3 regions of the Aeromonas genomosp. paramedia genome follow, and region 1 is predicted to be linked to each of the others. Evidence: predicted binding sites of a transcription regulator. Region 1 holds the regulator's gene; each other region holds the start of a gene.
The links. The regulator LexA, encoded in region 1, represses DNA repair genes until DNA is damaged. The targets are predictions, from matches to a motif close to ANCTGTNTNNNNANACAGNT.
Positions count from the first base shown of each region.

Region 2: the regulator LexA is predicted to act here: its motif matches at 5,492-5,511, upstream of HB860_RS05685 (DUF4250 domain-containing protein).
Region 3: the regulator LexA is predicted to act here: its motif matches at 2,307-2,326, upstream of dinB (DNA polymerase IV).

Region 1 is NZ_JAAROG010000030.1:26,030-36,093, forward strand. It holds gene plsB (glycerol-3-phosphate 1-O-acyltransferase PlsB) at 1-1,709, opposite strand, end outside; gene lexA (transcriptional repressor LexA) at 1,914-2,540, shown strand; gene HB860_RS20570 (hypothetical protein) at 3,000-3,209, shown strand; gene HB860_RS20575 (SCO family protein) at 3,424-4,050, shown strand; gene HB860_RS20580 (MATE family efflux transporter) at 4,079-5,437, shown strand; gene trmL (tRNA (uridine(34)/cytosine(34)/5-carboxymethylaminomethyluridine(34)-2'-O)-methyltransferase TrmL) at 5,487-5,951, opposite strand; gene HB860_RS20590 (ATP-binding protein) at 6,033-7,388, opposite strand; gene HB860_RS20595 (response regulator) at 7,385-8,077, opposite strand; gene fieF (cation efflux pump FieF) at 8,164-9,075, shown strand; gene cysE (serine O-acetyltransferase) at 9,084-9,863, shown strand; gene HB860_RS20610 (hypothetical protein) at 9,885-10,064, shown strand, end outside.
Region 2 is NZ_JAAROG010000009.1:45,094-55,157, reverse strand. It holds gene HB860_RS05700 (SLC13 family permease) at 1-1,316, shown strand, start outside; gene HB860_RS05695 (cytochrome b/b6 domain-containing protein) at 1,616-2,170, shown strand; gene HB860_RS05690 (glycogen/starch/alpha-glucan phosphorylase) at 2,234-4,708, opposite strand; gene HB860_RS05685 (DUF4250 domain-containing protein) at 5,105-5,302, opposite strand; gene HB860_RS05680 (cell division inhibitor) at 5,536-6,012, shown strand; gene HB860_RS05675 (fumarate hydratase) at 6,168-7,691, opposite strand; gene pabB (aminodeoxychorismate synthase component I) at 7,901-9,277, shown strand; gene HB860_RS05665 (CoA pyrophosphatase) at 9,333-9,923, shown strand.
Region 3 is NZ_JAAROG010000018.1:265,957-276,020, reverse strand. It holds gene nqrF (NADH:ubiquinone reductase (Na(+)-transporting) subunit F) at 1-551, shown strand, start outside; gene HB860_RS14370 (FAD:protein FMN transferase) at 555-1,598, shown strand; gene nqrM ((Na+)-NQR maturation NqrM) at 1,693-1,917, shown strand; gene HB860_RS14360 (hypothetical protein) at 1,991-2,203, opposite strand; gene dinB (DNA polymerase IV) at 2,402-3,454, shown strand; gene HB860_RS14350 (methyl-accepting chemotaxis protein) at 3,522-5,657, shown strand; gene HB860_RS14345 (transcriptional regulator GcvA) at 5,940-6,860, shown strand; gene HB860_RS14340 (alpha/beta family hydrolase) at 6,865-7,503, shown strand; gene HB860_RS14335 (DUF423 domain-containing protein) at 7,538-7,924, shown strand; gene rlmM (23S rRNA (cytidine(2498)-2'-O)-methyltransferase RlmM) at 7,917-9,011, shown strand; gene HB860_RS14325 (hypothetical protein) at 9,094-9,537, opposite strand; gene HB860_RS14320 (isocitrate dehydrogenase) at 9,657-10,064, opposite strand, start outside.

The DNA.
Region 1 (10,064 bases):
GGCATGGTGCTCTGGGGGCTGTAGGGCACCTGCTTGAGCAGGTCCAGATAGGTGTTGATCTGGGCTTGCAGCTCGTCCCGGGTCAGGGCATGGCGTTCGGCGGCCAGCAGCGCCAGGGCGCTCAGGGTCAGGCCGTTGACGGCGGCGGCATCGTTGATCCGGGTCATCAGCAGCTCGGCCAGCCGGTTGACGGTGGGGGCCATCCACTCCGGGCGCTCCTCCCGGCCTATGCTCTCCTTCCAGTGCGGCACGTGCTCGCCGAGGTAGCTGTTGAGGGTCAGCGGCTCGCCGAAGTTGACGAAGCCCCGGCCATAGTTGCGTAGCTTGCGCAGTATGCCGAGCACCTGCAGGAAGCTCTCCTTCTCCTTGCGGCTGCCCTTGAGCTCGTTGTGGTAGGTGTTCACCTCCATCACGTGCTCGTAGCCCAGATAGACGGGCACCAGGGTGACCGGCCTGTCCAGCCCGCGCATCATGGCCTGCAGCGTCATGGCCAGCATGCCGGTCTTGGGGGGCAGCAGGCGGCCGGTGCGCGAGCGACCCCCTTCGGTGAAGAACTCCACCGAGTAGCCCTTGGCAAACAGCAGGTTCAGGTATTCACGAAATACCGTGCTGTAGAGCGGGTTGCCCTTGAAGGTGCGGCGGATGAAGAAGGCGCCGCCGTGGCGGAAGATGGGGCCCGCCGGCCAGAAGTTGAGGTTGATGCCCGCCGCGATATGGGGCGGCACCATGCCCTGGTGGTAGATGACGTAGGAGAGCAGCAGGTAGTCCATGTGGCTGCGATGGCAGGGGACGTAGACTATCTCGTGCCCTTCCTGGGCGAGCTGGCGCACCTGCTCGGCACCGTTGACCGAGAGGCCGCGGTAGAGCTTGTTCCACAGCCAGCCGAGGAAGCTCTCCCCGAGCCGGATCAGCCGGTAGGAGAAGTTGGAGGCGATCTCGTCCATGTAGCCATGGGCGCGCTTCTGGGCTTTTTCGAGGCTGATCCCCTCCCGTCTGGCCTCTTCCTCGATGGCCTGCTGGATCACGCTCGACTCCAGCAACTGCTTGAACAGCAGGTTGCGGTTCGGCAGCTTGGGGCCGGTGGCCGCCAGCTGCTGGCGGCTGAAGTGGGTGCGGGCCACCCGCGCCAGCTTGTGGGCGATGGCCTCGTCGGTGCCGTGCTTGTCCGCCATGTAGCGCAATGAGAGCGGCGGTGAGAAGCGCACCAGGTTTTCGCGCCCTTTCAGGATCACGATCAGCGCCTTCTTGAGCCGGTTCGGGGCCAGGCTGCTGATGATGTTCCAGCCGGAGGCTTCCTCGCCTTCCCGGCCGGGGGCGCGCCCCCAGAACAGGGTGACGGGCACCACCTGGATATCCAGCTCGGGATCCTGCTTGTGCAAGTCCAGCAGCTGGTGGAACTCCTGCAGGAAGGGCAGCGGCTTGTTGCGCGTGCCAAACAGGGGAGGCGGACGATCCAGACAGACGTAGCGCGGCAGCAGCTGGCCACCCAGCTCCAGCGGCGTGAAGGGGCCGGGCAGGCCGAGATCCTCGCAGCACTGTTGCAGGGTCATCAGGTCGGTGATCGAGCTGGTTTTCAGGGCGTAGACGATGGGCCTTGCCGGATCCAGCTTGAGCTCCGTGATGGGATTTTCCGGCAGGCTCTTGTGATTGACCAAGCCACTGACCGGCCATTGCAGGATGGCTCTGGAAATGTTCTGTCCAAGGGACATGTGCGTCTGCTCTCCAAAAAAATGCGGCGTGAGCATAGCAAATCACCGACGGCTTGTCGCCGAGAGGTAGGATGAGTGCCTTTTCAGGATAGAAGGTGCGGGATTTTTGCGACAAGGTGGGGACAAATATCAGCAACGCCTTGCCTTGGCCACAGCACTGTATATACTGCCAGTGTGCTGTATAAAAAGACAGGTGCCTATGCTATGAAACCCCTTACCCCCCGCCAGGCTGAAGTGCTGGAGCTTATCAAGGCGAACATGAGCGAGACCGGCATGCCGCCGACTCGCGCCGAGATCGCCCAGAAGCTTGGCTTCAAGTCGGCCAATGCGGCCGAGGAACATCTGAAGGCCCTGGCCAAGAAAGGGGTCATCGAGATCATGCCCGGCACCTCCCGCGGCATCCGTCTGCTGCTCGAGGAAGAGGAGGCCGCGCCAGAAGAGAACGGCCTGCCGCTCATCGGCAAGGTCGCGGCCGGCGAGCCCATCCTGGCCCAGGAGCACATCGAGAGCCACTATCAGGTGGATCCCGCCCTGTTCCACCCGCGGGCAGACTTCCTGTTGCGGGTGCAGGGCATGAGCATGAAGAACATCGGCATCATGGATGGGGATCTGCTGGCGGTGCACAAGACCCAGGAGGTGCGCAACGGCCAGGTGGTGGTGGCGCGTCTCGATGAAGACGTCACCGTCAAGCGCTTCCAGCGCAAGGGCAGCCAGGTGTGGCTACTGCCGGAGAACGAGGATCTCTCCCCCATCGAGGTGGATCTCTCCAGCCAGCATCTGACCATCGAAGGGCTGGCGGTCGGGGTCATTCGCAACGCCGACTGGATGTAGCCATCGAACATGCCAAGGGGCCTCCTGCGGGAGGCCCCTTCGTTTGTGCGTTTTCCCCGATCTCCTTTCCTCCCCGATCCCCGCCATTGCCGCCGCCCGGATCCACCGCAAACAGTACCGCCACGCATCGTGCATTTCGGATATATCCTTTGAGAAGGCCCGCAGTGTCATGGCCGGATAACCGCCATGACCTTGAGTGTGCCGCCAGGTCAGCATGGGTAGCAGGGATGCATCACAGCTGGGGCGGTGCGGGACAGGGAGAGTCGTCAGGCAGCAGGACGACTCAATACAGTCAGTACGCGACGGTGCCTGGTCTGCCTCCCGATGGCAGTCACACTGGTCGGCGTGGCCTGTTGAGCAAGGAGGACAGGTATGGCTTCAAGCTCGCCGTGGGATCCGGGTCCGGCCGCAACCGCAACCCCCGCATCCTCCATCACCCGATTCATCAAGGGCAGTCGGATGACGTGGTTTTATGCGCTCTGGGTCTATCACAAGGGCGATGGCTGGACCATCTGGCTGGGGTGCCCCAAGGACAAGATTGTCCGCCTGGTTCGTCTGTTCCGCCGCCACCACGACATAGGTTTGCCAGATGCCCCTTGGACGGCCCCGGTCATTCCTCTGCACGCCACTATACGGCGCTCTCAGGGGCAGCGAAGACTGCGACCCTGAGCCCGTCCCCCGAACAGTGTGTGAGCCCCACCCGGTGTGGGGCTTTTCTTTATCCCCGCCATGGCCGGGAGATAGTGGTTGTCTCCTCCCTATGGGGCCCTTTCCTGACCGGGATCCGGACTCGGGACTAGGCAGAAACGGGGCCTGGCGGGTTACAATAGCCCTTCATTGGCCCCGCCATCTGGCTGGTTGAACTAGCAAGGTTCTGTTTTATATGGTTAAACCACGTTTTTCCCTGCTGTTGTTGCTCTTCGTCGGCAGCATAATGGCGGCTTATTACTGGAGCCAACCCTCCCTGCCTGCGCAGGCGGATTATTATCCGGTAGGGCGCGACATCAATCCCTTCACCCTCACGGATGGGGATGGGAAGCCCTTCACCGCCGCCAATCTGGCGGGGCACTGGACCTTCCTGTTCATCGGCTACACCTATTGTCCCGACGTCTGCCCGACCGCCCTGGCGGATCTGCGCTCCATCTACCCGGATCTGAAGAAGATCTCGCCCAGCAGCCAGGTGGTCTTCGTCTCGGCGGATCCCCAGCGGGATGACAGCGCCCGCCTCAAGAGTTACACCGCCTTCTTCCATCCGGAGTTCAAGGCGGCGACCGGCCCCCACCGCGCCCTCTTCCCCCTGGTGCGCAACCTTGGCCTCGTCTATTCCATCGTGGAGAGCGAACGCAAGGATTACCTCATAGACCACTCGGCCTCGATCGTGCTGATCAGCCCCGAGGGCAAGCTGGTGGCCATGTTCCGTCCCAAGGTGGCCCCGGGTGAGGTGCCTCATGTGGACATGCAGACCATGGTCTCCGACTTCGCACGCATAGTGCGGCTGGCCGACGAGTGAGCCGCCGGCGCAGATCGTGCCCAGCTTGATGCCGTCCTGGCTGAGGGATCCCCGCCGCCACAGGGCCGTGTTTGCCCTGGCCCTGCCCATGGTGTTCTCCAACGTCACCACCCCCTTGCTCGGCCTGGTGGACACCTGGGTGATCGGTCATCTCGGTCAGGCCTGGTTCCTCGGGGGCGTCTCGGTCGGGGCAACCCTCATCAACCTCCTGTTCTGGCTGCTCGGTTTCCTGCGCATGTCCACCACTGGCCTGACTGCCCAGGCCCAGGGCGCTGCCAGCGCCGAGGGGCAGCTGGACACCCTGGCGCGGGCGCTCGGCCTCGCCGTCGGGCTGGGGCTGGCCCTGCTGTTGCTGGTGCTGCCTTTCTTGCCGGCCATCATAGGGCTCAGCGGGGGATCCCCCGAGGTGCAGGTCTATGCCGGCGACTATGTCTCGGTGCGGATCTGGAGCGCCCCGGCGGCCCTGTGCAACCTGGTCATCATGGGCTGGCTGCTGGGCATGCAGGATGCGCGCAGCCCCATGCTGCTGCTGATCCTGAGCAACCTGGTCAACATGGTGCTGGATGCCTGGTTCGTGCTGGGGCTGGGCTGGCAGGTCAGGGGGGTGGCTGCCGCCTCTCTGCTGGCGGACTACTGCTCGCTCGGGGTGGGGCTCTGGCTGGTGAGCCGCCGCCTGCGCCATCTCCCGTCCGAGGTGTGGCAGGGCGCCTGGTCGCGCTGGTGGCGATGGCCCGCGGTGCGGCGGCTGCTCGGCCTGAATCGGGACATCTTCATCCGCTCCCTCTGCCTGCAGCTCTGTTTCGCCTTCATGACCCTGCAGGGGGCCAGGCTGGGGGATGTGGCGGTGGCCGCCAATGCGGTGCTGCTCAACTTCCTGATGCTGATCTCCTACGGGCTGGACGGTTTTGCCTACGCGGTGGAAGCCATGGTGGGGCGTGCCATAGGACGGCGGGACAGGCAGGGGCTGCGGGAGGCCATCGTCCTCAACCTGGGTTGGGCCTTGCTGATCGCCTTCGCCTTCGCCCTGGGGTTTGCCCTGGGGGGGCGGCAGCTTATCGCCCATATTACCGACATCCCTGCGGTGATCGCCGAGGCGAACCGCCAACTGCCCTGGCTCATCGCCATGCCCTTGCTGGCGGTCTGGTGCTTCCTGCTGGATGGGGTCTTCATCGGGGCCACCCGGGCTCGCGAGATGCGCAACAGCATGCTGGTGGCGGTGTTTGCCGGCTTCTTCCCGATCTGGTGGCTGTGCCAGGGGTGGGGCGTGGCGGCCTTGTGGGCCGCGATGGCGGCGCTGATGACAGGGCGGGGCCTGACTCTGGGCTGGCTATGCTGGCAACTGGAGCGTGACGGCCGCCTGCTGGGTCAAGGCCGGGAACCCGCCTGACGGGGTCTCATGGTCGGCACCGCCTCTGAGGGCGCCGCGCCGACGGAGGCTAGAGAGATCCCTCATAGCCGAACTGGCGCCAGCTCTCGTAGACGAAGACAGCGACCGCGTTGGCCAGATTCATGCTGCGGCTCTGGGGCAGCATGGGAATGCGCAGCCGCTGCTCGAACGGCAGGCTCTCGATGATCTCCGCCGGCAATCCGCGGCTCTCAGGCCCGAACAGCAGGGCATCCCCCTGGGCGAACTGCGCCGCCGAATGAGCGGTGCGCCCCTTGGTGGTGCAGGCGAATACCCGCTTGGGGGCCACGGCCGCGAGAAAGGCCTCATAGCTCGGCCAGCGCTTCACCTCGGCAAACTCGTGATAGTCGAGCCCGGCCCGCTTCACCCGCTTGTCATCCCAGGCAAAACCCAGGGGCTCTATCAGGTGCAGCCGGTAGCCGGTGTTGGCACAGAGGCGGATGATGTTGCCGGTGTTGGGCGGGATTTCCGGTTGATAGAGCACTATGTCGAGCATGACGGGATCCTGATGCGGGGCTGGGGTGGTGCGAAACGGGCGCCAGCATACCCAGCGCCCGTGCCGATGAAAAGGGGTGGCTCACACCATGGGCAGGCGTATGGTGATGACGAGCCCGGTCGGATGATTGTTGCTGGCCTTGATGGTGCCGCCATGACGCTGGATCGCCTCGGCGGCGATGGCGAGACCGAGACCGGTGCCCCCTGTCTTGGCGTTGCGGGCATCGTCCACCCGGAAGAAGGGCAGGAACAGCATGGGCTGCTGCTCCACCGGCACGCCGGGGCCGTCATCCCTGATGGTCATCACCCACTCCCGTCCCTCCTGATACCAATCCACCTTGATGAACTCGCGGGCATATTTGAGCGCATTGCGCAGCGGGTTCTCCAGGGCCCTCGCCAGCAGCTCGGGCCACATCCGCAGCGACTCGGTCGGCAGCGGTGGCAGCCTGAGCTGTTTGCCGTTCTGGTTGGCCTCGAACATGGCGTCGTCCAGTATGGGCTCCAGCAGATCCGCCAGCGGCAGGGTCACCGGGGCCTCCACGTGCTGCTGGACCCGGGACAGATCCAGCAGATCCCCGATCAGCTTGTCGAGCCTGGCTATTTCGCTCTCGATCCGCGCCAGCTCCGAGCTGTCCCCCTGCTTGCGGCGGATCAAGGCCTGCGCCAGCTGAATGCGGGTGAGGGGGCTGCGCAGCTCGTGGGAGATGTCTGACAGCAACTGTTTCTGCTTCTGGATCATGCGCTTGAGAGTGTCCACCATGTGGCTGACATGATCCGCCAGCTGACCTATCTCGTCCCGTCGTCCCAGGTTGGGGATCCGCGTCTCCAGCTTGCCCTGCGCCAGCTGGGAGACCGACTGCTGCAACTGCAGTATGGGGCGGGTCAGCCGCCAGGCCAGCAGCAGGCAGAGGGGGGTGCTGACCAGCATGGCGATGCCCAGGATCTGGATGGGGTGATCCAGGATCTGGATGAACAGGAACAGATAGGAGTTCTCGACGTTGAGCCCGAAGTAGACGTGATAGCTCTGGCCGTGGTGCTGCATCAGGAAGGGGCCGGCGATGGCCCGCTGGTGCTCGCTGCCCAGCATGGGCCTGGCCGGGTCGTCGGCATCCAGCATGAAGCGGATCACGAACTTGCTCAGCCGGGTGGTGGATTGCATCTGGCCCTTGGCATCGCGCAGGTAGACGTTGTCCACCGGCAACAGTCCGGCCGTCGTGATGGCCTGCTGCAGATCGAAATCCTGGTGCGGATCGGCACCGGCCTGCAGTGCCCGCAGGTTGTTGTTCATCCTGGCCATCTCGTGCTCGGGCAGGGGTATGGTGTTGCGGGGATCCAGGGTGGGCAGTGTCACCACGGCGGCCAGCACGAGCAGCAGCATGAACCAGAACCAGAGAAATATCTGGGTGGAGAGGCCATTGAAGGTGCGGGCCGTTTTCATGCCTGCTCCAGCCAGAGGTAGCCTCGGCCACGCACCGTCTTGAAGCGGGGCTGGCCATCGCTGCGCTCAGGCAGCTTCTTGCGCAGGTTGCTCAGGTGCATGTCGATGGCCCGATCGAAGGGCTCGAGCTTCTTGCCAAGCACCTGCTCTGACAACAGGTTCTTGCTGACGATCTGGCCCGGGCTGCGCAGCAGGCACTCCAGCAGGCCGAACTCGGTGGCGGTGAGCTCCAGCAGCTGATCGTCGCAGCGGGCCTGCTGCAGGCCGGGTTGCAGCACCAGATCCATGAAGCGCAGCTCGTCGGATGCGCCGCGCTGGGGGGAGGGATGCTGGGTGCGGCGCAAGATGGCGCGCACCCGCGCCAGCAGCTCTCTGTCGTCGAAGGGCTTGGCCAGATAGTCATCGGCCCCCGCTTCGAGCCCGTTGACCCTGTCCTGGCTGTCGCCCCGGGCGGTCAGCATCAGCACTGGAGTGTCGTGGGTCTTGCGCAGCCTGGTCAGCATGGCGAACCCGTTGAGTCTGGGCATCATGACGTCCAGCAGCACCAGATCGAATGCCTGCTCTGCCAGCCGCAGCAGCCCCTCCTCCCCATCCTCGGCGACGGTGACGTCAAACCCTTCCAGGGTCAGGATTTCGGTGAGCAGCTGGGTCAGTTCGAGATCGTCGTCGACCAGGAGTATTTTGTTCATTCGGGGTCACTCCGTTGATTTTGCGCGCCAAACTGACGTTCGGGTCAGGGTATAATAGGTTTTTACGCGTCAGAGGAAAGCCGGTTTTGAGCCACCAACACTATTCCCGCTGGGTCACCCTCGCCAGCACGGCGGCGGTCGTCACCGCCACCCTGCTGATCCTGGGCAAGCTGATCGCCTGGTTGATGACGGACTCTTCCAGCCTGCTGGCATCCCTCACCGACTCCTTCATGGATGTGAGCGCCTCCATCATCAACCTGCTGGCCATTCGCTACGCGCTGGCGCCGGCCGATGAGGAGCACCGCTTCGGCCACGGCAAGGCGGAGTCCCTGGCGGGTCTGATCCAGTCGGCCTTCATCTCGGGCTCTGCCCTGCTGCTGATGATGCACGGCATCTCGTCGATGCTGAACCAGGTTCCCGTGGTGCGGCTCGAGGCCGGGATCTGGGTCAGTGCCGGCTCCATCCTGCTGACCCTGCTGCTGGTCAGCTTCCAGAGCCTGGTCATTCGCAAGACCAACAGCGTGGCCATCAAGGCCGACATGCTGCACTACCGCTCGGACTTGCTGCTCAACGCCGGTGTCCTGGTGGCGCTGGTGCTGGCGGGGCAGGGGTGGTACTGGGCCGATGGCCTGTTCGCCATCCTGATCGGTCTGTTCCTGGTGTGGGGAGCCGTCCAGATCGGCTACGAATCGGTACAGGCCCTGCTCGATCGTCAGTTGCCAGAGGAAGAACAAGCGAGAATAATGGCGCTCTGCTGTGCCGTAGAGGGGGTGCATGGCGTACATGATCTGCGCACCCGTCAATCCGGACCGACCCGCTTCGTGCAGTTGCATCTGGAGCTTGACGATCAGCTCCCCCTGGTCAAGGCCCATCAGATAGCCGACGAGGCTGAACTGGCGGTCCGCCAGTCCTTTGAGCGGATGGATGTGATCATCCACATGGACCCCATCTCGGTGCTGACAAAAGAACAACAAGGCACTCACCCTGAACAACAGTAGGCTGCAACATGGATGATCTGGTTGCCCAGACGTGGCAAAAAATTCAGCAGGAAGCGCAGAGCATGGCGGCCCAGGAGCCCATGCTGGCCAGCTTCTTTCACTCCACCATTCTCAACCACAGCGATCTGCGCTCGGCGCTGAGCTTCCAGCTCGCCAACAAGCTCGACAGCACCACCATGCCGGCCATCGCCCTGCGGGAAGTGATCGAGCTGGCCCTGCGCAGCGAACCCGAGTTACTGGCCGCGGTGGCCGCCGACATCTGCGCGGTGCAGGACAGGGATCCCGCCGTCGACCTCTTCTCGACGCCGCTGCTCTACCTCAAGGGGTTCCATGCCCTCCAGGGCTACCGGGTTGCCAACTGGCTGTGGCGCCAGGGGCGTCGCTCGCTGGCGCTCTACCTGCAAAACCAGATTTCCGTGGTGTTCGGGGTCGACGTGCACCCGGCCGCGCGGATCGGCAAGGGCATCATGTTTGACCACGCCACCGGCATAGTGGTCGGTGAGACCGCAGTGATCGAGAACGACGTCTCCATCCTGCAGAGCGTGACCCTGGGAGGCACCGGCAAGGAGAGTGGCGACCGTCATCCCAAGATCCGGGAAGGGGTGATGATAGGGGCGGGCGCCAAGGTGCTCGGCAACATCGAAGTGGGGGTCGGCGCCAAGATAGGGGCCGGCAGCGTGGTGATCAATCCGGTGCCACCCCACACCACGGTCGCCGGCGTGCCCGCCAAGATAGTGGGCCGACCCGAGTGCGACAAACCCTCCCTGGACATGGATCAGTGTCTCTGATCCCCTGACCGAGGCCGCTGTATGGTCAAGCGCTGGTCAGGCTATCTGATCCTGGGGATGTGGCTGCTCAACCTGCTGCACCTCTATCTGGGATTCTCCCCCTGGCCGGCCGCTGTCGCGGCCTGGGCCGCCTCCCTGCTCACCTGGCCCTGGCTGGTGGGCGCCGCCCGTCGTCAGGCGCTGGCGCTCTACGGGGCGGCG
Region 2 (10,064 bases), on a different contig from region 1:
ATCTCCTGCTGCTCTGTGCCATGCTCGCCTGGCTTCCGTTTGATCCCATGATCAACAAAGGCCTCGGCATCCTGATCTTCATCGCCATCCTCTGGCTGACCGAAGCGGTGAACATCACCATCACGGCCTTGTCCATCCCGGTGCTCGCCACCCTGCTCGGGGTGTTTGACATGAGCAAGTCGCTGACCGACTTCGCCAACCCTGTCCTCTTCCTCTTCTTCGGCGGCTTTGCCCTGGCGGCGGCCCTCTCCAAGCAGGGACTGGATACCCAGATCGCCGCCAAGGTGATGCAGCTGGCCAAGGGTCACCTGGGCTGGGCAGCCATAGTGCTGTTCACCATCACGGCGGCGCTCTCCATGTGGATCAGCAACACCGCCACCGCCGCCATGATGATGCCGCTCGCCCTCGGCATGCTCAAGGGACTCGACGTTCACAAGGAGCGTCGCACCCTGGTCTTCGTGCTGCTTGGCGTCGCCTACAGCGCCAGCATCGGCGGGATCGGCACCCTGGTGGGCAGCCCCCCCAATGCCATCGCCGCCGCCCAGATGGGGCTTGGCTTCACCGACTGGCTGAAGTTCGGCATCCCGGTGGTGCTCATCTTCATGCCGGTGGGCATAGGCCTGCTCTACTGGGTGACGCGCCCCAACCTGTCGCACCAGGTCAGCACCGAGCAGGTCACCATAGAGTGGACCGGCCAGCGCAAGACCACCTTGCTCATCTTCCTGACCACAGTGCTGCTGTGGATTGGATCCCAGCCCATCGCCGCGGCGCTCGGCGGCATTCCCCAGTTCGATACTCTGATCGCCATGGGCGCCATCCTGGCCATCGCCGTCAGCCGGGTCGCCAGCTGGGATGACATCAACCAGAACACCGACTGGGGCGTGCTGCTGCTGTTCGGGGGTGGCCTGACCTTAAGCGCCATCCTCAAGCAGACCGGCGCCAACGCCTTCCTGGCGGAGCACCTCTCCAGTGCACTCGCCACCATGCCCATCTTCATCATACTGCTCTGCCTTGCCGCCTTCGTGGTGTTCCTGACCGAGCTGGTCTCCAACACCGCCACCGCCGCCCTGCTGGTGCCGCTGTTCGCCGGTGTGGCCGAGGCGCTGGGGGTCTCCCCCATCGTCGTGTCCGTGCTGATCGCCGTCGGGGCCTCCTGTGCCTTCATGCTGCCGGTGGCCACGCCGCCCAACGCCATCGTCTTCGCCAGCGGTCACATCCAGCAGCGGGAGATGATGCGGGCCGGTCTGGTGCTGAACCTGGTGTTCACCGTCATCCTGACCCTGCTGGCCTATTTCATGGGTGACATCCTCCATTGATCCCCGGCCAGGCAGATGGGCCTGAGGATGCTGACGGAGCAAGTCCCTGAGCCGTCGCCCACCAGGCCCGTTGAAACACCAGAGCCCCGCACCGTCGGGGCTCTGTTTATTCTTCCCCCCAGCGCCTCCCCCCAGCCTCTCTCCCTCTCTCTGCCACTGGCCCTGCCCTGTGACGCACCCCGGACCATTAACACGGCCTTAAGAAAGTGCCTCCATGATCCGGACAAGGGCGCGCCGGCAACAGGCGCATGGAAAGTCGGTGTGCATCACAACGAGAGGAAAAAATCATGGAGAAAGCGATGGGAAGCGGCAGGGCCATCAGGGTATGGGATCCCCTGATCAGGGTGTTTCACTGGGCAACCGTCCTGCTGTGCGTGCTCAACCTGTTCATCCTGGAGGAGGGCAGACGCAATCACCGCTATGTCGGGTACGCCCTGGCCGGATTGCTGGTGCTGCGCATCCTGTGGGGATTTGTCGGCTCCGACTACGCCAGGTTTGCCCAGTGGTTTCCGACCCCGGCCCGCCTGGGCCGCTACCTGCAGGCCAGCTGGCAGGGCAGACACCCCTATCATGCCGGCCACAATCCGCTGGGCGCCTTGATGATACTGCTGCTGTTGACCTGTCTGGTGGGGACGGCCGTCACCGGGATCATGACGGGGTACGAGCAGCTGTTTGATGAGGAGCTCATGGAGGAGCTCCACGAATTCTTTGCCAAGGCGCTGCAGATCGCCATCTTCATCCATGTGCTGGCGGTCATCGTCCTCGATCGCCTGACCCGGGGGGATCTCATCAGGGCCATGATCACCGGCAGGAAGCGCGTACCGGCCGATACCGAGATCGTCGACAAGCGCTGAGGCACCTCAGCCAGATGAGATAAAAAAACCCCGCGATGCGGGGTTTTTTCATATTGGGAGTGGTCAGCCGACGTTGCAGCTCTTCAATTTCCAGATCCGATCCACGTAGTCCTGGATGGAGCGGTCGGAGTTGAACTTGCCCATGGTGGCCGAGTTGATGATGGCCTTCTTCGCCCACAGCGCCGGATCCCGATACCAGGTATCGATGAGCTTGTGCGCTTCCGAGTAGGAGGCGAAATCGGCCAAGGTCAGGTAGGGATCTCCCCCTTCCAGCAAGGAGCGCTTGATGGAGGCGAGCTCCCCCGGGCGACCCGGCGTGAAGTAGTCGGTGTCGAACCAGTCCAGCACAGCCTTGAGCTCGGAGTTGGCGTAGTAGAAGTCGTACGGGTTGTAACCGCGCGCCTTCAGGGACTTCACCTCGTCCACGTTCAGGCCGAAGATGGCACAGTTCTCTGCCCCCGCCTCTTCGGCGATCTCGATGTTGGCGCCGTCCAGAGTGCCTATGGTGATGGCGCCGTTCAGTGCCATCTTCATGTTGCCGGTACCTGATGCTTCATAACCTGCGGTGGAGATCTGCTCGGAGACATCCGCCGCCGGGATCAGCTTCTCGGCCAGGCTCACCCGGTAGTTCGGCATGAACACCACTTTCAGCTTGCCCTGGATGCGGGCGTCGTTGTTGACCCGCTCCGCCAGCTTGTTGATGGCGTAGATGATGTCCTTGGCCAGCTTGTAACCGGGCGCCGCCTTGGAGCCGAAGATGAACACCCGCGGGTGCATGTCATAGTCCGGGTTCGCCAGCAGACGGCGGTAGAGCGCCATGATGTGGATGAGGTTCAGCTGCTGGCGCTTGTACTCGTGCAGACGCTTGATCTGGACGTCGAAGATCGCCTCGGCCGAGACATCGATGCCGGTTTCCGCCTTGATGACCTTGACCAGCTTCTCCTTGTTGTGACGCTTGATGGTCATGAACTGCTGCTGGAATGCCTTGTCGTCGGCAAACTTGACCACGCTGCGCAGCTTGTCCAGCTGCAGCGGCCACTCCTTGCCCACCACTTCGTTGTAGAGGGCGGCAAGCTCGGGGTTGCAGGCCAGCAGCCAGCGACGGGGGGTCACGCCGTTGGTGACGTTGCACATCTTCTCGGGCCACAGCTCGGCATACTCGGGGAAGAGATCCTCTTTCACCAGCTTGGAGTGGATCTCGGCCACGCCGTTCACCTTGGAGGAGCCGATGACGCACAGGTTGCCCATGCGTACCTTGCGCACGTCCCCTTCTTCGATGATGGAGAGCTTGGCCTTGATGGCGTCGTTGCCCGGCCACTTGGGCTCCACCAGCTCGTTCAGGAAGCGGGCGTTGATCTCGTAGATGATCTCGAGATGACGGGGCAGCACCTTCTCGAACAGGCTGACGGACCACTTCTCCAGCGCTTCCGGCAGCAGGGTGTGGTTGGTGTAGGAGAAGACCTGGTAGCAGATGGCCCAGGCGGCATCCCAGTTCAAGTCTTCCTCGTCCACCAGCACCCGCATCAACTCGGGGATGGCCACCGTCGGGTGGGTATCGTTGAGCTGGATGGCAATCTGGGCGGCAAAGTTACGGAAATCCGAACCATGGACCCGCTTGTAGCGGCGCATGATGTCCTTGATGGAGCAGGCACAGAAGAAGTACTGCTGGATCAGGCGCAGCTCTTTGCCTGCATCTGTCTCGTCGTTCGGGTAGAGCACCTTGGAGATGGTCTCGGCCTGGGCCTTCTCGGCCTGGGAGTCGATGTAACCACCGGCGTTGAACACGTCCCAGTCGAAGAACTCGGAGGCGCGGGATTCCCACAGGCGCAGGATGTTGACGGTGTGACCGCCAAAGCCCACCACAGGAATGTCCCAGGGCACCCCTTTGATCTTGCGACCGGCGTGCCACACCTTCTTCAGGCCGCCCTTGTCACCGAACACGGTTTCCACGTAGCCGTAGAGCGGGATCTCCTGCACCGACTCGGGGCGGCAGATCTCCCAGGGGTTGCCATATTCACGCCAGGAGTCCGGGCGCTCGATCTGGCGGCCATCCTGGATCTCCTGACGGAACAGGCCGTGCTCGTAATGGATGCCGTAGCCCACCGCCGGGTAATTCAGGGTGGCCAGGGAGTCGATGAAGCAGGCGGCCAGACGACCCAGGCCGCCGTTGCCAAGGGCCATGTCCGGCTCTTGCTCGCACAGGTCGGTCAGTTCCAGACCGAGTTCACCCAGGGCCTCTTCGCAAGTCTTGTACAGGGAGAGGTTGTGCAGGTTGTTGGAGGTCAGACGCCCCATCAGGAATTCAGCAGAGAGATAGTGAATCGCACGAGTATCTTTCTTGAAGTGAGTCTGCTGAGTACGGGTCAGGCGCTCGTACACCTGTTCGTTGACGGCGGCAGCGGTCGCTTTCCACCATGCTTCGGGAGAGGCTTTCTGTTCGCTTGTACCCAAGGTAGAACGCAGGTGACGCACGATACTCGCCTTGAGCTGATCTTTATCCAGTTGGAGATCCTGGTCTGTCTTCTTCTTGGTAGCCATAAACCATTTTCCTTCGTTACAAATAAAAAATGTTATCCCCTTGAGGGACCGGCGCTGTTGTTATCTCAGAATATGTTCCGGCGTGGGCATACTAGCTAAAGCCGGGGGTTTAAAAGTTAACGTGAGTCACACTTTAACGTATAAAAATGACAGTTTCACCATGAAAACCCTTTCCTATATCCTCCCTGAACAAAATAAAAATAACCTTAAAAATCAAACTATTGAATGAAATAAAAAAAGTTGGATCCATGAATAGGTTTTCAATGATTGCCAGCGGCTGAAAATACGTGAAAATAAGCGCCGACTCGGCCGGTGATGAAATCGCTTTCAATGCCTGGTGTATCAGCACGGCAATAAAAGGAAGCTGCCCCAATTGGGGCAGCTTCCTGAGCTGAATTAACCATGGGCCTTGAACTGGTTACTCATGGGGTCGTAGTGATAACCAATCTGCTGCAGACGGGTGGCCAGCTGATCCTCCGTCATGTCGTAGTAAGCCAGCAACTCTTCCAGACCATCGCACTCCAGCCGCAGCTTCTCGTTGATGATCCCGAGCAGAATATTGGCGTCCAGCCGTTGCAAGGTGCTCACATCCATCTTGGTCCCTCCTCTTGCCATACATACTGTATAACCATGAGCGCCGGCCCGCGCTTTGTCTACAGGTTAAAAAACACCCGCCCCATCATCAATATAAATAGTGTTTAAATTCAAATGTTTAATAAAAACCCCTGTTAGTCGGCTCACATTTTTAATCACAAACGCCTTGTCACTGGCATGAGATAGAACTACTGTATACACATACAGCATGGTTATTCATACAGGACACACATATGAGCCAGCCCCTGAGTCACCGCCCACTCTCCTCCTCTGCCGGTGTGATCACCACCTGGCCCACCCGCCATCAGAACAAGGCGGAGCATGAGCATCGACTGGCCATGGATCTCCATGAAGCCCCGTTGCTGGATGCGCTGGGAAGATTGAGCCAAAGCGACAGCGGCTGGATCCTGCTCATAGCCCCGCCAGGGCTGCCCGTGGCCAAGCAACTGCAGGCACAGGGAATCAATCCCGCCCGGGTACTGGTGGTTCACGGCCCCAAGATCAAGAACTGGCAACGTCTGCTGGAGCAGAGCCTGGCCAACGGCCATTGTGCCGCCGTCTTGACCTGGCTGCCCGAACGGGTTGCCCTGGATCGCAGCCGCCTCAGCACCCTGGGGCAGCGTGCCGGTGTCCTGACCCGTTTCTTCGAGCCCACCCCTTCTCAGGGCTCTCTCTGCTACGGTGGGCAGGACGTCTACCTGAACCATTGAGCCTTATCGTGCCGACCCGGGCTGGCAGGGCTCCCCGCCCCAGCGTCAGTCTGGCAGGGCGGCAACCAAGACGAGAAAGGCGACCCTGGGGTCGCCTTCTGTCATATGGCCTGGGCTGCCATCTGCCCGGCGCCCCGCCAGGGGCTTGTACCGGATCAGGCGAGCCTGGTATCCAGCTCGGCAATTTTGGCAGACCAGTAGGCCGGACCGGTTTCATGGATGTTGTTGCCCTGGGAGTCCACCGCCACTGTCACCGGCATGTCTTCCACCTCGAACTCATAGATGGCTTCCATGCCCAGATCGGCGAAGGCTACCACACGGGCCTTCTTGATGGCCTTGGCCACCAGGTAGGCGGCACCACCCACTGCCATCAGATAGACGGCCTGGTGCTGCTTGATGCTCTCGACGGTTTTCGGACCCCGCTCGGACTTGCCTATCATGCCGATGAGGCCGGTTTCACCCAGCATCATGTCGGTGAACTTGTCCATCCGGGTGGAGGTGGTGGGACCGGCCGGGCCGACCACTTCGTCACGCACCGCATCGACCGGGCCGACGTAGTAGATGAAGCGGTTGGTGAAGTCGACCCCTTCCGGCAAGCCTTCGCCATTTTTCAGCATGTCGGCAATACGCTTGTGGGCGGCGTCACGGCCGGTGAGGATCTTGCCGGACAGCAGCACGGTATCGCCGCTCTTCCAGCTGGCGAGCTCGGCCTTGGTGATTCCATCGACGTTGACGCGGCGCACGTTGCCGCCCGCTTCACGGGTGATTTCCGGCCAGTCACTCAGCCTCGGCGGAGTCAATTCGGCGGGGCCAGAGCCGTCGAGCTCGAAGTGAACGTGGCGGGTGGCGGCGCAGTTGGGGATCATCACCACCGGTTTGGAGGCGGCATGGGTCGGGGCGGATTTGACCTTCACGTCCAGCACTGTGGTGAGGCCACCCAGCCCCTGGGCACCAATCCCCAGCCGGTTGACCTTGTCATAGAGCTCGACCCGCAGCTTCTCTTCTGTGGTCTCTGGGCCTCGGGCGATCAGCTCCTGAATGTCGATGTGCTCCATCAGGGCTTCCTTGGCGAGCACGGCCGCCTTCTCGGCGGTACCGCCGATGCCGATCCCCAGCATGCCAGGCGGGCACCAGCCGGCGCCCATGGTCGGTACGGTTTTGAGCACCCATTCGACCACGTCGTCGGAGGGGTTGAGCATCACCATCTTGGACTTGTTCTCGGAGCCGCCGCCCTTGGCCGCTATGCTCACTTCCACCTTGTCCCCCGGGATCATGTCGATGTGCACCACGGCAGGGGCGTTGTCCTTGGTGTTCTTGCGACTGCCGGCCGGATCCGCCAGCACGCTGGCGCGCAGCGGGTTGTCCGGATTGGTATAGGCGCGGCGAGTGCCCTCGTCCACCATCTCCTGCACCGTCATGTCGCTGTCCCACTGCACCTGCATGCCGATCTTGACGAAGCAGGTGACGATGCCGGTGTCCTGGCACAGGGGGCGATGCCCTTCGGCAGACATGCGGGAGTTGATCAGGATCTGGGCCAGGGCATCCTTGGCGGCCGGGTTGATCTCGCGGTCATAGGCAGCCTTGGCGGCGTGGACAAAATCGAGGGGGTGGTAGAAAGAGATGTACTGCAGGGCGTCAGCAATGGAATCGATAAAGTCCTGTTTTCTAATGATGCTCATATCATCCTCACTGGTCCTTGTCGTCGCTTGCGCGAGCAAGGGCTTCCATATGAGCCGGGCCTTCGGCAGGCGGCGAATGCGCACAGAGCCGGCGACTACGGCGTGTTTTTATAACGGTGTTTTTCTTAAAAATGCCGGCGGCCATGATACGCTTGAGCACCCGAACCGGCTAGGGAGCTGGGTGCAAACTGTTGCCTGTGTAACAAAAAATGAAACCAAGACTGCATATCCACCATTTCGATCCGCAAGCATCGCTTCACGCCCTGTTTGCCCGCTTGCAACACCAGGCCTGGGCCATCCTGCTGGAATCGGCAGGCCCAACGGGCGCCGACAACCGCTTTGACATCATCAGCGCCGATCCCCTTGCCACCCTGGAGACCCGGGGTGCCAGCACCTGCCTCACCCAGGCTGGCCACCAGAGCCATCATGACGGCGATCCCCTCGCCCTGCTCGCCGAGACCCAACGAGCCCTGTTGGGGGAGCTGGTGCAGGATGAGCATGACCTGCCCTTCATCGGGGGCGCCCTGGGGCTCTTTGGCTACGATCTGGGCCGGCGATTCGAGCGTCTGCCCGTCCAGGCCAGTGCAGACATCCAGGTACCCGACATGGCGGTGGGGATCTACGACTGGGCACTGCTGCGGGAAGTTGCGACCGGTCGCTGGCAGCTGGTGCACTGGGGAGAGGAGGCCGGGCTCGTCAGACGATTGCAGTGGCTGGTGGCGCAAGCCCCTCGGCCCTGTGCCCCCTTCGCCTTGCAGGGCGAGTGGCAGAGCAACATGAGCCGGGCCGAGTACGGCGAAAAGTTCGCCCGCATCCAGGCCTATCTGGCGGCAGGGGATTGCTATCAAATCAACCTGACCCAGCGCTTCAGCGCCCCCTATGGAGGGGACGAGTGGTCCGCCTATCTCGCCCTCAGCGCCGCCAACAAGGCCCCCTTCTCGGCCTTTGTCCGGCTGCCCCAGAGCGCCATGTTGAGCCTCTCCCCCGAGCGCTTCCTGCTGCTCGATGGCCGCCACATCGAGACCAAGCCCATCAAGGGCACCCGGCCCCGTCATCCGGATCCCGCTATCGACAAACAGGTGGCCGAGTCGCTCGCCAGCGCCGACAAGGACAGATCGGAGAACCTGATGATCGTGGATCTGCTGCGCAACGACATAGGCCGGGTCAGCCGCCCGGGCTCCGTCAGCGTGCCGAGCCTGTTTGCGGTGGAGTCCTTCCCCGCCGTGCATCACCTGGTCTCCACCATTCACGGGGAGCTGGATGCGCGCTGGCAGGGGGTGGATCTGCTGCGGGCCTGTTTCCCAGGCGGCTCCATCACGGGGGCCCCCAAGATCCGGGCGATGGAGATCATCGAGGAGCTGGAGCCGGTGCGCCGAAACGCCTATTGCGGCAGCATCGGCTATCTGAGCCAGCACGGCCGGATGGACACCAGCATCTGCATCCGCACCCTGATAGCCGAAGCCGGCCGGCTCCATTGCTGGGCGGGGGGCGGCATCATCGCCGACTCAGACCCGGACGCCGAATATCAGGAGACCTACGACAAGGTGGCCCGCATCCTGCCGCTGCTGGCTGCCTTGCGCCAATGAGCCTGTGACTGCCCTCGCCCGCCCCAAGGAGACCAGGACCGAGATGGATATCGAGATGAACCGCGCCGAGCTGCTGACCCGCTTCCTGTTGCAGCGCCCCGCCCCCGCCCACCGCCTGGCACTGGCGGGGCTCAAGCCGGCGGCTGTGCTGATCCCCCTGGTGGATCGCCCCCAGGGGCTGCGCCTGTTGCTGACCCGTCGCAGCACCACCCTGCGCCACCACCCGGGGCAGATAAGCTTCCCCGGCGGGCGCCAGGATCCGGAAGATGAGAGCCTGATCCACACGGCCCTGCGAGAGACCCATGAAGAGCTCGGGATCCCCGCCTCCCAGATCCGGGTCATCGGCAGCCTCACCCCGCTCAACACCATCTCCCTGTATGACGTCCTGCCTGTGCTGGCCATGATAGACCCCGACTACCGGCTTGCCCTCAGCCCCGACGAAGTGGAGCAGGCCTTCGAGGTGCCCCTCAGCCATGTGCTGGATCCGACCCACCACATAGCCCTGACCCTGCCAAGGGCGGGCAAGCGCCACACCATCTACTGGATCCCCTGGCAACACTCCTTCATCTGGGGGGCCACCGCCAGCATGATCCGCCAACTGGCCCAGCACCTGTCAGAACAACATATTGATAACCTTTCGAGGTGAGAAATTATCCAGTTAACATTCAACTAACACTGCATATGATAAATAAATTTTGATTTTTTATTCTTTTGATCACATTTCCATAAGAAAGTGCGGGTTTCAGCCTCATAAAGGTGAATCTGATCAACATTTTTGGGTAAAAAG
Region 3 (10,064 bases), on a different contig from region 1:
TGAACGTGCGGATCGCGACCCCGCCGCCGAGCAACTGGACTGCCCCTCCCGGCCAGATGTCCTCCTACATCTTCAGCCTGAAGGCCGGGGACAAGGTGACCATCTCGGGTCCGTTCGGCGAGTTCTTCGCCAAGGACACCGACGCCGAAATGGTGTTCATCGGTGGTGGTGCCGGCATGGCGCCGATGCGTTCCCACATCTTCGACCAGCTGCGTCGCCTGAAGTCCAAGCGCAAGATGAGCTTCTGGTACGGCGCCCGTTCCAAGCGCGAGATGTTCTATGTCGAAGACTTCGACATGCTGGCCGCCGAGAACGACAACTTCCAGTGGCACGTCGCCCTGTCGGATCCGCAACCGGAAGACAACTGGGATGGCTACACCGGCTTCATCCACAACGTCTTGTTCGAGAACTACCTCAAGAACCACGAGGCGCCGGAAGATTGCGAGTTCTACATGTGTGGACCTCCCGTGATGAACGCTGCCGTCATCAACATGCTGAAAAACCTCGGCGTTGAAGACGAAAACATCCTCCTGGATGACTTTGGTGGTTAATCCATGCACAGTGTTGTAAAGACCTGGCTAGCCTTCGGGCTAGCCTTTTTCTTGACTGGGTGCGGTCAGGAATCGGTCCAATCCAAGCCGGAGATCCACATCACCGGCAGCACCATGGGCACCTACTACTCCATCAAGGTGGCGGATGCCGCCGTCACGGATGCCGCCAAGCTGCAGGCCGAGGTGGATGTCCTGCTGGAACGGGTCAACGATCAGATGTCCACCTACCGCCCGGATTCCGAGCTGTCGCGCTTCAACCAGCACAAGGACAATACCCCTGTGGTGGTCTCCCGTGACACTGCCCGGGTGGTGACCGAGGCCATTCACATTGGCCGCGAGAGCCGCGGGGCGCTGGACGTCACCGTGGGCCCCCTGGTCAATCTGTGGGGCTTTGGGCCGGATGCCAAACCGACCAAGGTGCCATCCGACGAGCTGATCGCCCAGACCCGGCAGAAGACGGGCCTCGGCAATCTGCATGTGGTAACCTCGGTCGACGCCGACACCCTGCAAAAGGACATCCCGGATCTCTACGTGGATCTCTCCGCCATCGCCAAGGGCTTCGGGGTGGACAAGGTGGCCGAGTACCTGGAATCCCTGGGGGCGCGCAACTACCTGGTGGAGATCGGCGGCGAGCTGCGGATCAATGGCGTCAACGGCAAGGGTCACCCCTGGCGCGTCGCCATCGAGAAGCCGACCGCCAATGCCGGCTCGGTGCAGGAGGTGATAGTGCCAGGGGACAACGGCGTCGCCACCTCGGGGGACTATCGCAACTACTACGAGCTGGATGGCAAGCGCTTCTCCCACACCATGGATCCGCTGACGGGCAAGCCCATCACCCATCGCATGGTGTCGGTCACCGTGATCCACCCCTCCTGCATGACGGCAGACGGGCTGGCCACGGCGCTGACGGTCATGGGAACGCAGAAGAGCCTGGCCTATGCAAAGGAGCGGGGTCTGGCCATCTTCGTCATCACCAAGACGGACGAGGGCTTCGAGGAGGCTTACTCGGATGCCTTCAAGCCCTACCTGGCCAAGCAGCCCGGTTAACCGTGAAGGCGCCGCCATCACTCGGCGGCGCCTGGGAATCTTGTCGCCGGATGCCGTCGAGCCGTATCTGGTTAAACAGTAAAGGGGTAATACCATGCAGATCTTTCTGATCACCTTCGGGGTGTTTCTGGTGGTGGTGGTGGCCATGGCCATCGGCTACATCTTCCAGAAGAAGACCATCTCCGGCTCCTGTGGCGGCCTTGGCACCATAGGGATCGAGAAGGAGTGCGACTGCCCGGAGCCCTGCGACAATCGCAAGAAGAAGATGGCCAAGGAAGAGGCCCGTCGCAAGATGCTGGTGGACAACCGCATCCTCTGAGGGCGAACACCCGCGTGCGGGTGCATCGAATGCACGCGAGCCGACCCTGGGTCGGCTCGCGTCTTCATGGCGCTCAGTAGTCGTACTGGCTGCAGGCCTTGTTGTGAAACTTCGCCTTTCGCTTTGCCAGCTCCTCCCTTGTGCCCAGCTCGTCCCCCTGCTTGATGGCTTTCTCCAGTATCTCTATGCGCTCAAACAGCCAGCTGCACTCGGCGGTCGGATGGTCCTTGGTCATGCCCGTCAGCGGCAACAGCAGCAGGCAGAGTCTCGGCCAGATTGCTCTCATCTCTCCTCCTTGAGTCTGATGTGGATGGTGCCTTGAGAGTCTATCCGTCCCTCTCCTCCCGTGCGCTGGCAGAAATGACAGGGCTGGGGTAGCATGGGGCCTTAACTGGTTATTCATACAGTGGTGTCGCCGCCTCGTCACGACAGCGGCGGTGCACCCAACCATGCGGCAGGCGCCGACGGCTCAACAGACTCTGGCATGCGCAAGATCATTCACATCGACATGGACTGCTTCTTCGCCGCGGTGGAGATGCGGGACAACCCGGCCCTGCGGGAGGTGCCGCTGGCCATCGGCGGCTCGGCCGAGAGGCGCGGCGTCATCTCCACCTGCAACTATGTGGCGCGCCGCTTCGGGGTACGCTCCGCCATGCCGAGCGCCCTGGCCAGGAAACTCTGCCCGCCGCTGGTGCTGATCCCCGGGCGGATGGCCGTCTACAAGGAGACCTCCCGCCAGTTGCAGGCCATCTTCCTGCGCTACACGGAGCAGGTGGAGCCGCTCTCCCTCGATGAAGCCTACCTGGATGTCACCGACAGCCCCCATTGCGGCGGCAGCGCCACCCTGATGGCGGCCGAGATCCGCGCCGCCATCGTCCTCGAACTGGGGTTGACCGCCTCGGCCGGGGTGGCGCCGAACAAGTTTCTGGCCAAGCTCGCCTCCGAGCAGCGCAAGCCGGACGGCCTGTTCGTCATCCGCCCCCAGGAGGTGGACGAGTTCGTGCGCCAGCTGCCCCTCGGCAAGCTGCCCGGCATCGGCCGCAAGACGGCTGAACGGCTGGAGTCCCTCGGGCTCTACTCCTGCGAGGATGCCCGCCAGCTCGGTAACGAGGAGCTGGTGAGCCGTTTCGGCAAGCTCGGGGAGATGCTGGCCGGTCGCATCTGGGGACATGACGATCAGCCGGTACAGGCCCGGCGGATACGCAAGAGCATAGGGGTGGAGACGACCCTCGCCAGCGACGTGCTGGATGAAGCCGCCTGCCGGGAGGTGCTCGGCCGGCTCATTCCCGAGCTGGAGCTGCGCTTTGCCAGGGCTTGCCCTGCGGAGGCGCTGATGGGGCAGGGGATCAAGCTGAAGTTTGCCGATTTCCACCAGACCACCGTCTATCGCAAGGGGAGCTACCAGGCGAGCCGTTTCCACGATCTGCTGCACGAGGGGCTGCAACGGTCTCAAGGAAAACCTATTCGCCTGCTCGGTCTGGTGGTCGGTCTGCCAGGGGCGGGGGAGATCAACCAATTGAGCCTGGATCTCAGCTGATTTAGTTAAGTTTTTGTGTCCAAAACCGATACAGTGTTCACATCTGTAGACGTTAGGAAATCGTGGCATGAGTTCTCTTTCTGTTCAGGGACGGATCACCCTGATCGCCGGTTGCTGTCTGTTGGCCAGTGCCGCCGCACTGGTCGCCTCTTCCCTCTTCAACGCGGCCCGCATGCAGGAGCAGGTGCTCACCTCCACCACCCTGGAGGGGCAGCACGCGGCAGAAAACTGGATGAAGGCCATGGGGTCCACCCAGGCGGCCAGAGTGACCAGCTACCTCGACGAGGCCTATTTCAGGGCCACCCTGCTGGCGGAGGGCATACTGTTCCAGCGCAAGAACGCGGCGGACAACTTCGTTCACTCCGAGGCGCTGCGCAATGCCGTGAACCAGCAGTTGCAGGACGCGGCGGAGTCGTCGGCCAATCTGCTCGGGGTCTATGCGGTATTCGAACCCAACCAGCTCGACGGTGAAGACGACAACTATCAGGGCTCGACCGCGCTCGGGGCCAACGACAAGGGACGCTTCTCCAGCTACTGGGCCAGAGTCGATGGCAAGGTGACCCTGGAGGTGATGGACGAAGCGCTGCTGGCCGACGACAAGCCCTCCGGGCACGGCGGCCTGGAGAATGACTGGTACAGCTGCAGCATTCGCAGCAAGGCCCTCTGTCTGCTCGATCCCTATGTGGACGAGGTGGGCACCCGTCAGGTGCTGATGACCTCGGTGACGGCCCCCCTGCTGGAAGAGGGCAATCTGCTCGGCATGGTGGGGGTCGACATCTCGCTGGCCACCTTGCAGAGCCTGGTGGAGGAGATGGACAAGACGCTCTATGACGGGCAAGGCAAGGTGCTGCTGCTCAGTCACGAGGGGCGGGTGGCCGGGGCCGAAGGGTTCAAGGTCGCCCTTGGGGATACCCTGGAGCAGCAGGGGCTGTCGGCGGATCTCAACGGCTGGCTCGCCAAGGGGGAGGTGGTCACGCGCTGGAGCCCGGACGGCGCCTTGCTGCAGACCTTCGTGCCGGTCAGCATGCGCGGGACGGATCGCAAGTGGGGCATCTACATCGAACTGCCCCGCGCCGTGGTGCTCGCCTCAGCCCTGCAACTGCAGGATGAGCTGGAGGGCCAGTCCCAGCGCAGCGTCGCCACCCAGCTGCTGATCGGCGGGGCCATCTCAGCCCTTGCCCTTCTCTGCATCTGGCTGATGGCCCAGCGCATCGTCGCCCCCATCCGCACCGTGGTGGCCCGCCTCAAGGACATCGCCAGCGGCGAGGGGGATCTGACCCAGCGCATCGACCTGCGTCGCGATGACGAGATCGGCGAGCTGGCGAAGTGGTTCAACAACTTCCTGGACAAGCTGCAGTCCACCATCAGCCAGGTGATCGATACCGTGGCCGGCACCCGGGCCAGCGCGGCGCTGGCGGCGCAAGGGGCCGAGCGCACCAGTGCCGGCATGCAGTCCCAGTATCAGGAGGTGGATCTGGTGGCCACGGCGTTCGAGGAGCTGAGCGCCACCGCCCTGCAGGTCGCGGGCAATGCCAGCTCGGCGGTGAGCGCGGCCAACCAGGCGGACATGGCGGCCCAGGAGGGCAAGTCCGTGGTCGCCGATACCCAGCAGGCCATGTCCAGGCTGATGGCGGTGATCAGCGACGCCAAGCCCGTGGTGGAGCGGCTTGCCGCCAACAGCGACAACATCAACGACATCCTCATCGTCATCCAGGGAATAGCCGAACAGACCAACCTGCTGGCGCTCAATGCCGCCATCGAGGCGGCGCGGGCCGGTGAACAGGGCCGCGGCTTCGCCGTGGTGGCCGACGAGGTCCGCAACCTGGCGGGGCGTACCCAGAATGCCATCGTCGAGATCCAGACGCTGATCACCGAGCTGCAGTCGGGCACGGAGGCTGTGGTGAAGGCGATCATGACGGGCCACAGCCAGGCGGATGTGACCCTCGGCAAGGTGGAGCTGTCGGTCAGCGTGCTGGAGCAGATCATCCATGCGGTGGCCACCATCCATCAGATGAACGAGCAGATAGCCAGGGCGGCCCAGGAGCAGAGCGGGGTGGCGGACGAAATCAACCGCAACGTCAGCAACATCCGCGACGTGAGCCACACCATCAGGGCAGAGGCGGCCACCTCGGCCGACAACGGGCGCGAGTTGTCGCAACTGGCGGACAAGCAGCAGCAACTGGTGGGGCAGTTCAGGGTATAGAGATAAGAAAAAAGGCGCCATCCAACCGGAGGCGCCAAACACATTCAGATGACAGACTGGGTTAAATCGCATCGATTTAGCCCTTCTTCCCGCAGAGGAAGAAACACAACACCACAATCGTTGTCGGCCCACTCACAAAAACCACATGTAAACCAACATGGAAGAGAAGGTGTGAGCCATATGGCAACGGATTGCGTGGCGAATTATGTTTATTCACTGGTCGACCCGCAACCGACAATTTATAATGCGCCCCATTAGAAAAACTCATCGTCGGCTGGTGTCATGTCTCGTCGTTTACCCCCGCTCAATGCCCTGAAAGCATTCGAAGCAGCGGCTCGCCACTTAAGCTTTACCCGCGCAGCAGAAGAGTTGTTTGTGACTCAGGCCGCCATCAGTCACCAGATCAAGGCGCTGGAGGAGTACCTCGGCATCAAGCTGTTCCGTCGCAAGAACCGCTCCCTGCTGCTGACCGAGGAGGGGCAGAGCTACTTCCTCGACATCAAGGACATCTTCGCCTCCATCTCGGAGGCCACCGACAAGCTGCTGGCCCGCAGTGCCAAGGGGGCGCTCACCGTCTCCCTGCAGCCGAGTTTCGCCATCCAGTGGCTGGTGCCCAGGCTGGTGAAGTTCAGCGAGCGCCACCCCGACATCGATGTGCGCATCAAGGCGGTGGACATGGACGAGGGCTCCCTGACCGACGACGTGGACGTGGCCATCTACTACGGCCGTGGCAACTGGCCCGGGCTGCGCTCGGACAAGCTGCACACCGAGTACCTGATCCCGGTCTGCTCCCCCCTGCTGCTGACCGGCCCCAAGCCCCTGCGCACCCCGGAGGATCTGACCAGGCACACCCTGCTGCACGACACCTCCCGACGCGACTGGAAGGCCTGGTTCCGCCAGCTCGACATCGATGCCCCGAACGTCAACCAGGGACCCATCTTCAGCCACTCCACCATGGTGATCCAGGCGGCGATCCACGGTCAGGGGGTGGCGCTCGGTCACAGCGTGCTGGCCCAGCCCGAGATCGAGGCGGGCCGCCTCATCTGTCCGTTCGAGCAGGTGCTGGTGAGCAAGAATGCCTTCTACCTGGTGTGCCAGGAGCAGCAGTCCGATCAGGGCAAGATAGTGGCCTTCCGCGACTGGATGCTGGAGCTGGTGGAGCAGGAGGAGGCCCGTCGCCGGGCCCGTCTCGCCGATGCCTGAGGGGATGGATGTGACAAGAGAGGGGGCGAGCGACGCCCCCGTTCGCATTCTGCTGGCCCACGGCGCCGGCGCCGGCATGGATCATGCCTTTCTCGCCGAGCTGTCGCGACTGCTGGCGGGGCCGGATATCGAGGTGGTGCGCTTCAACTTTCCCTACATGAGCAAGCGGGCCCTGGACGGCAAGCGCAGGCCGCCGGACCGGCAGCCCGTGCTGCTCGCCCACTGGCGCGAGATGGTGCGTGCGTTTGCCCACCCCAGGTTGTTTCTGGCGGGCAAGTCCATGGGGGGGCGGATGGCGGCCGAGCTCTATCACGAAGGGGGCGACGAGATGAATGCTGCAGGATTGCTCATTCTCGGGTATCCTTTCCACCCCCCGGCCAGCCCCGACCGCTGGCGGGGTGAGGTGCTCAAGCAGATCACGACGCCGACCCTGCTGCTGCAGGGGGAGCGCGACACCTTTGGCTCTCGCGCCGAGCTGGCCGATTTCCCCTTCTCCCCCGCCGTATCGGTCCACTGGCTGACCGATGGGGATCATGGCTTCAAGCCGAGGAAGGCCAGCGGCGTGAGCGAGCAGGAGAACCTGCGACAGGCTGCGGAGCGGATCAAGGGGTTTATCGCGGTGACCCCGTCCCGGTGCGTCTGAAGGGATGGCCGCGCGCAGAGAACGAGGAGAGAGGATGCAAGTCCATCGACATTGGCTGGTGCTGGCGGGTTGTTTCGGCCTGACGGCCACCATGCTGGGAGCCTATGGGGCTCACGGGCTGGCGGCGACCGGCATAGCCCCTTCACTGCTGGCGGCGTTCAACACCGCGGTGCAGTATCAGTTTTTTCACGCCCTGGCCCTGCTGGTGTTGGGGTGGTGCGGCGTGCGCAGCAAGGTGATTACCTTTGCGGGCACGGCCTTTGTGCTGGGGATCCTGGGATTCTCCGGCAGTATTTACGCCATGGTGCTGCTTGGCAGCAAGGGGCTGGGGCTCATCACCCCGGCCGGTGGCCTCTGTTTTATGTTGGGATGGGCGGCTCTGATATGGGCCGGCTGTCGTCTTGGAGGAAAAAATGAATAATCTGCTGCTTTATTGCCGCCCGGGTTTTGAGAAAGAGGCGGCGGCAGAGATCACCGAACGAGCCAGCAACATGCAGTGCTACGGCTTCGCCCGGGTCAAGGACGACAGCGGTTACGTGATTTTCGAGCTGTATGACGAGGAGCAGGCTGATCTGCTGGCCCGCAAGCTGCCGTTCCGTGAGCTCATCTTCATCCGCCAGATGCTGGTGGTGACCCATGAGCTGAAGGATCTGGACCTCTCCGATCGGGTTTCCCCCATCATAGAGGCGACCCGTGACTATGCCATCTGCGGCGATCTGCGGGTGGAGACGGCCGACACCAACGAGGCGAAGGAGCTCTCTGCCTTCTGCCGCAAGTTCACGGTGCCGCTGCGCCAGGCGCTGCGTGGCAACGAGATCCTGACCAAGAAGGAGACGCCGCACCGTCCGGTGTTCCACGCCTTCTTCATGGCCAATGATCACCTGTTGCTGGGGTACTCCTACTCCTTCAACAACTCCGAATTCCACATGGGCATTCCGCGCCTGCGCTGCCCGCCGGACGCCCCGAGCCGCTCCAGCCTCAAGCTGGAAGAGGCCTTCTATGTGTTCGTGCCGCGGGAAGAGTGGGATCTGCGCCTCACCTCCGGCATGAAGGCCGTCGATCTGGGTGCCTGCCCGGGCGGCTGGACCTATCAGCTGGTGCGCCGTGGCATGATGGTGACTGCAGTGGATAACGGCTCCATGGCCCAGTCCCTGATGGATACCGGTCAGGTCAAGCACATTCGCGACGACGGCTTCGTCTGGCGGCCAGGCAAGAAGAACACCTACTGGCTGGTGTGCGACATGGTGGACAAGCCGGCGCGGGTGGTTCACATGATCGCCGACTGGTTCCGCGAGAACGACTGCCAGGAGGCCATGTTCAACCTCAAGCTGCCGATGAAGAAGCGCTATGCCGAGGCGGTGCACAACATAGAGGTGCTGCGGGAGATGCTCAAGGAGATCGACAATGCGTTCGTGATCCAGGCCAAGCAGCTCTACCACGATCGGGAAGAGATCACCGTGCACGTCTACAACAAGTTCTGGGTCTCCAAGCTCGAACCCAAGTCCTGAGCAGGGCACCCGCGTCATCTGGTATGACGCCAAATAAAAACCGGACGGCTGACCCCGTCCGGTTTTTTGTTTTCTGGTGCCATCAGAAGCGGTAGTCGACGCGCATCATGGACTCGTCATCGGTGATCTTGATCTCGATCTGGAGCGGAATGGTCTTGTCGGTGGGGTTGAACTGCATCTTGACGCCGTCCCCCCGGAGCTTGACCGAGGTATTGAGGCCACCGGCGTTGAACTTGATCCTGGGTTTGTGCTTTTCGAAGGAGAGGCTCACGCTCTTTTCGGCCGTCAGATTGAGTTTCTGGTAGGGCGTGACCCGCTGGGTGCCGTTGCTGTCGGTCATGATGTCCACGCCGAGGGAGAGCGGCTTGGGGCTCTTGAGCAGGTCGTTGGTGTCTATGGTGGACTGCCAGGTCTGCTTGGCCGGCGGATCGTACTGAGGAGGTGGTGTCAACCAGGCGTTGTCGATGGGCCTGTCTAATGCCATGGTACTGCTGCTGAAGATCAGCAAGATCAAAGTAGCACGCATGATGGATCTCCTTATCCTTCATATGAACATAGTATTCATCTGACAAGGGAGATAGGGGGATCCGGTATAAAACGAAGGGAGCCGAAGCTCCCTTTTTAAATCAATCAGTTAGATATGATTTATAGACGGTCTATGATGGCCTGGGTGAATTCGCTGGTGGAGGCCGTGCCCCCCAGATCCCGGGTCACCCGATCGCCGGACTCGATGGTCGCCCGCACTGCCTCGCGGATGCGTTCGGCCTTGTCCTGCATGCCCAGGTACTCCAGCATCTGGATGGAGGCGAGGATCACCGAGGTCGGGTTGGCGATGTTCTTGCCAGCGATGTCCGGCGCCGAACCGTGCACCGCCTCGAAGATGGCGGCTCCCTCACCTATGTTGGCACCTGGAGCCATGCCTAGGCCCCCCACCAGACCGGCGCAGAGATCCGAGAGGATGTCGCCGAACAGGTTGGTGGTGACCATGACATCGAACCGCTCCGGGTACATCACCAGATTCATGCAGGCGGCGTCGACGATCATCTCTTCGTT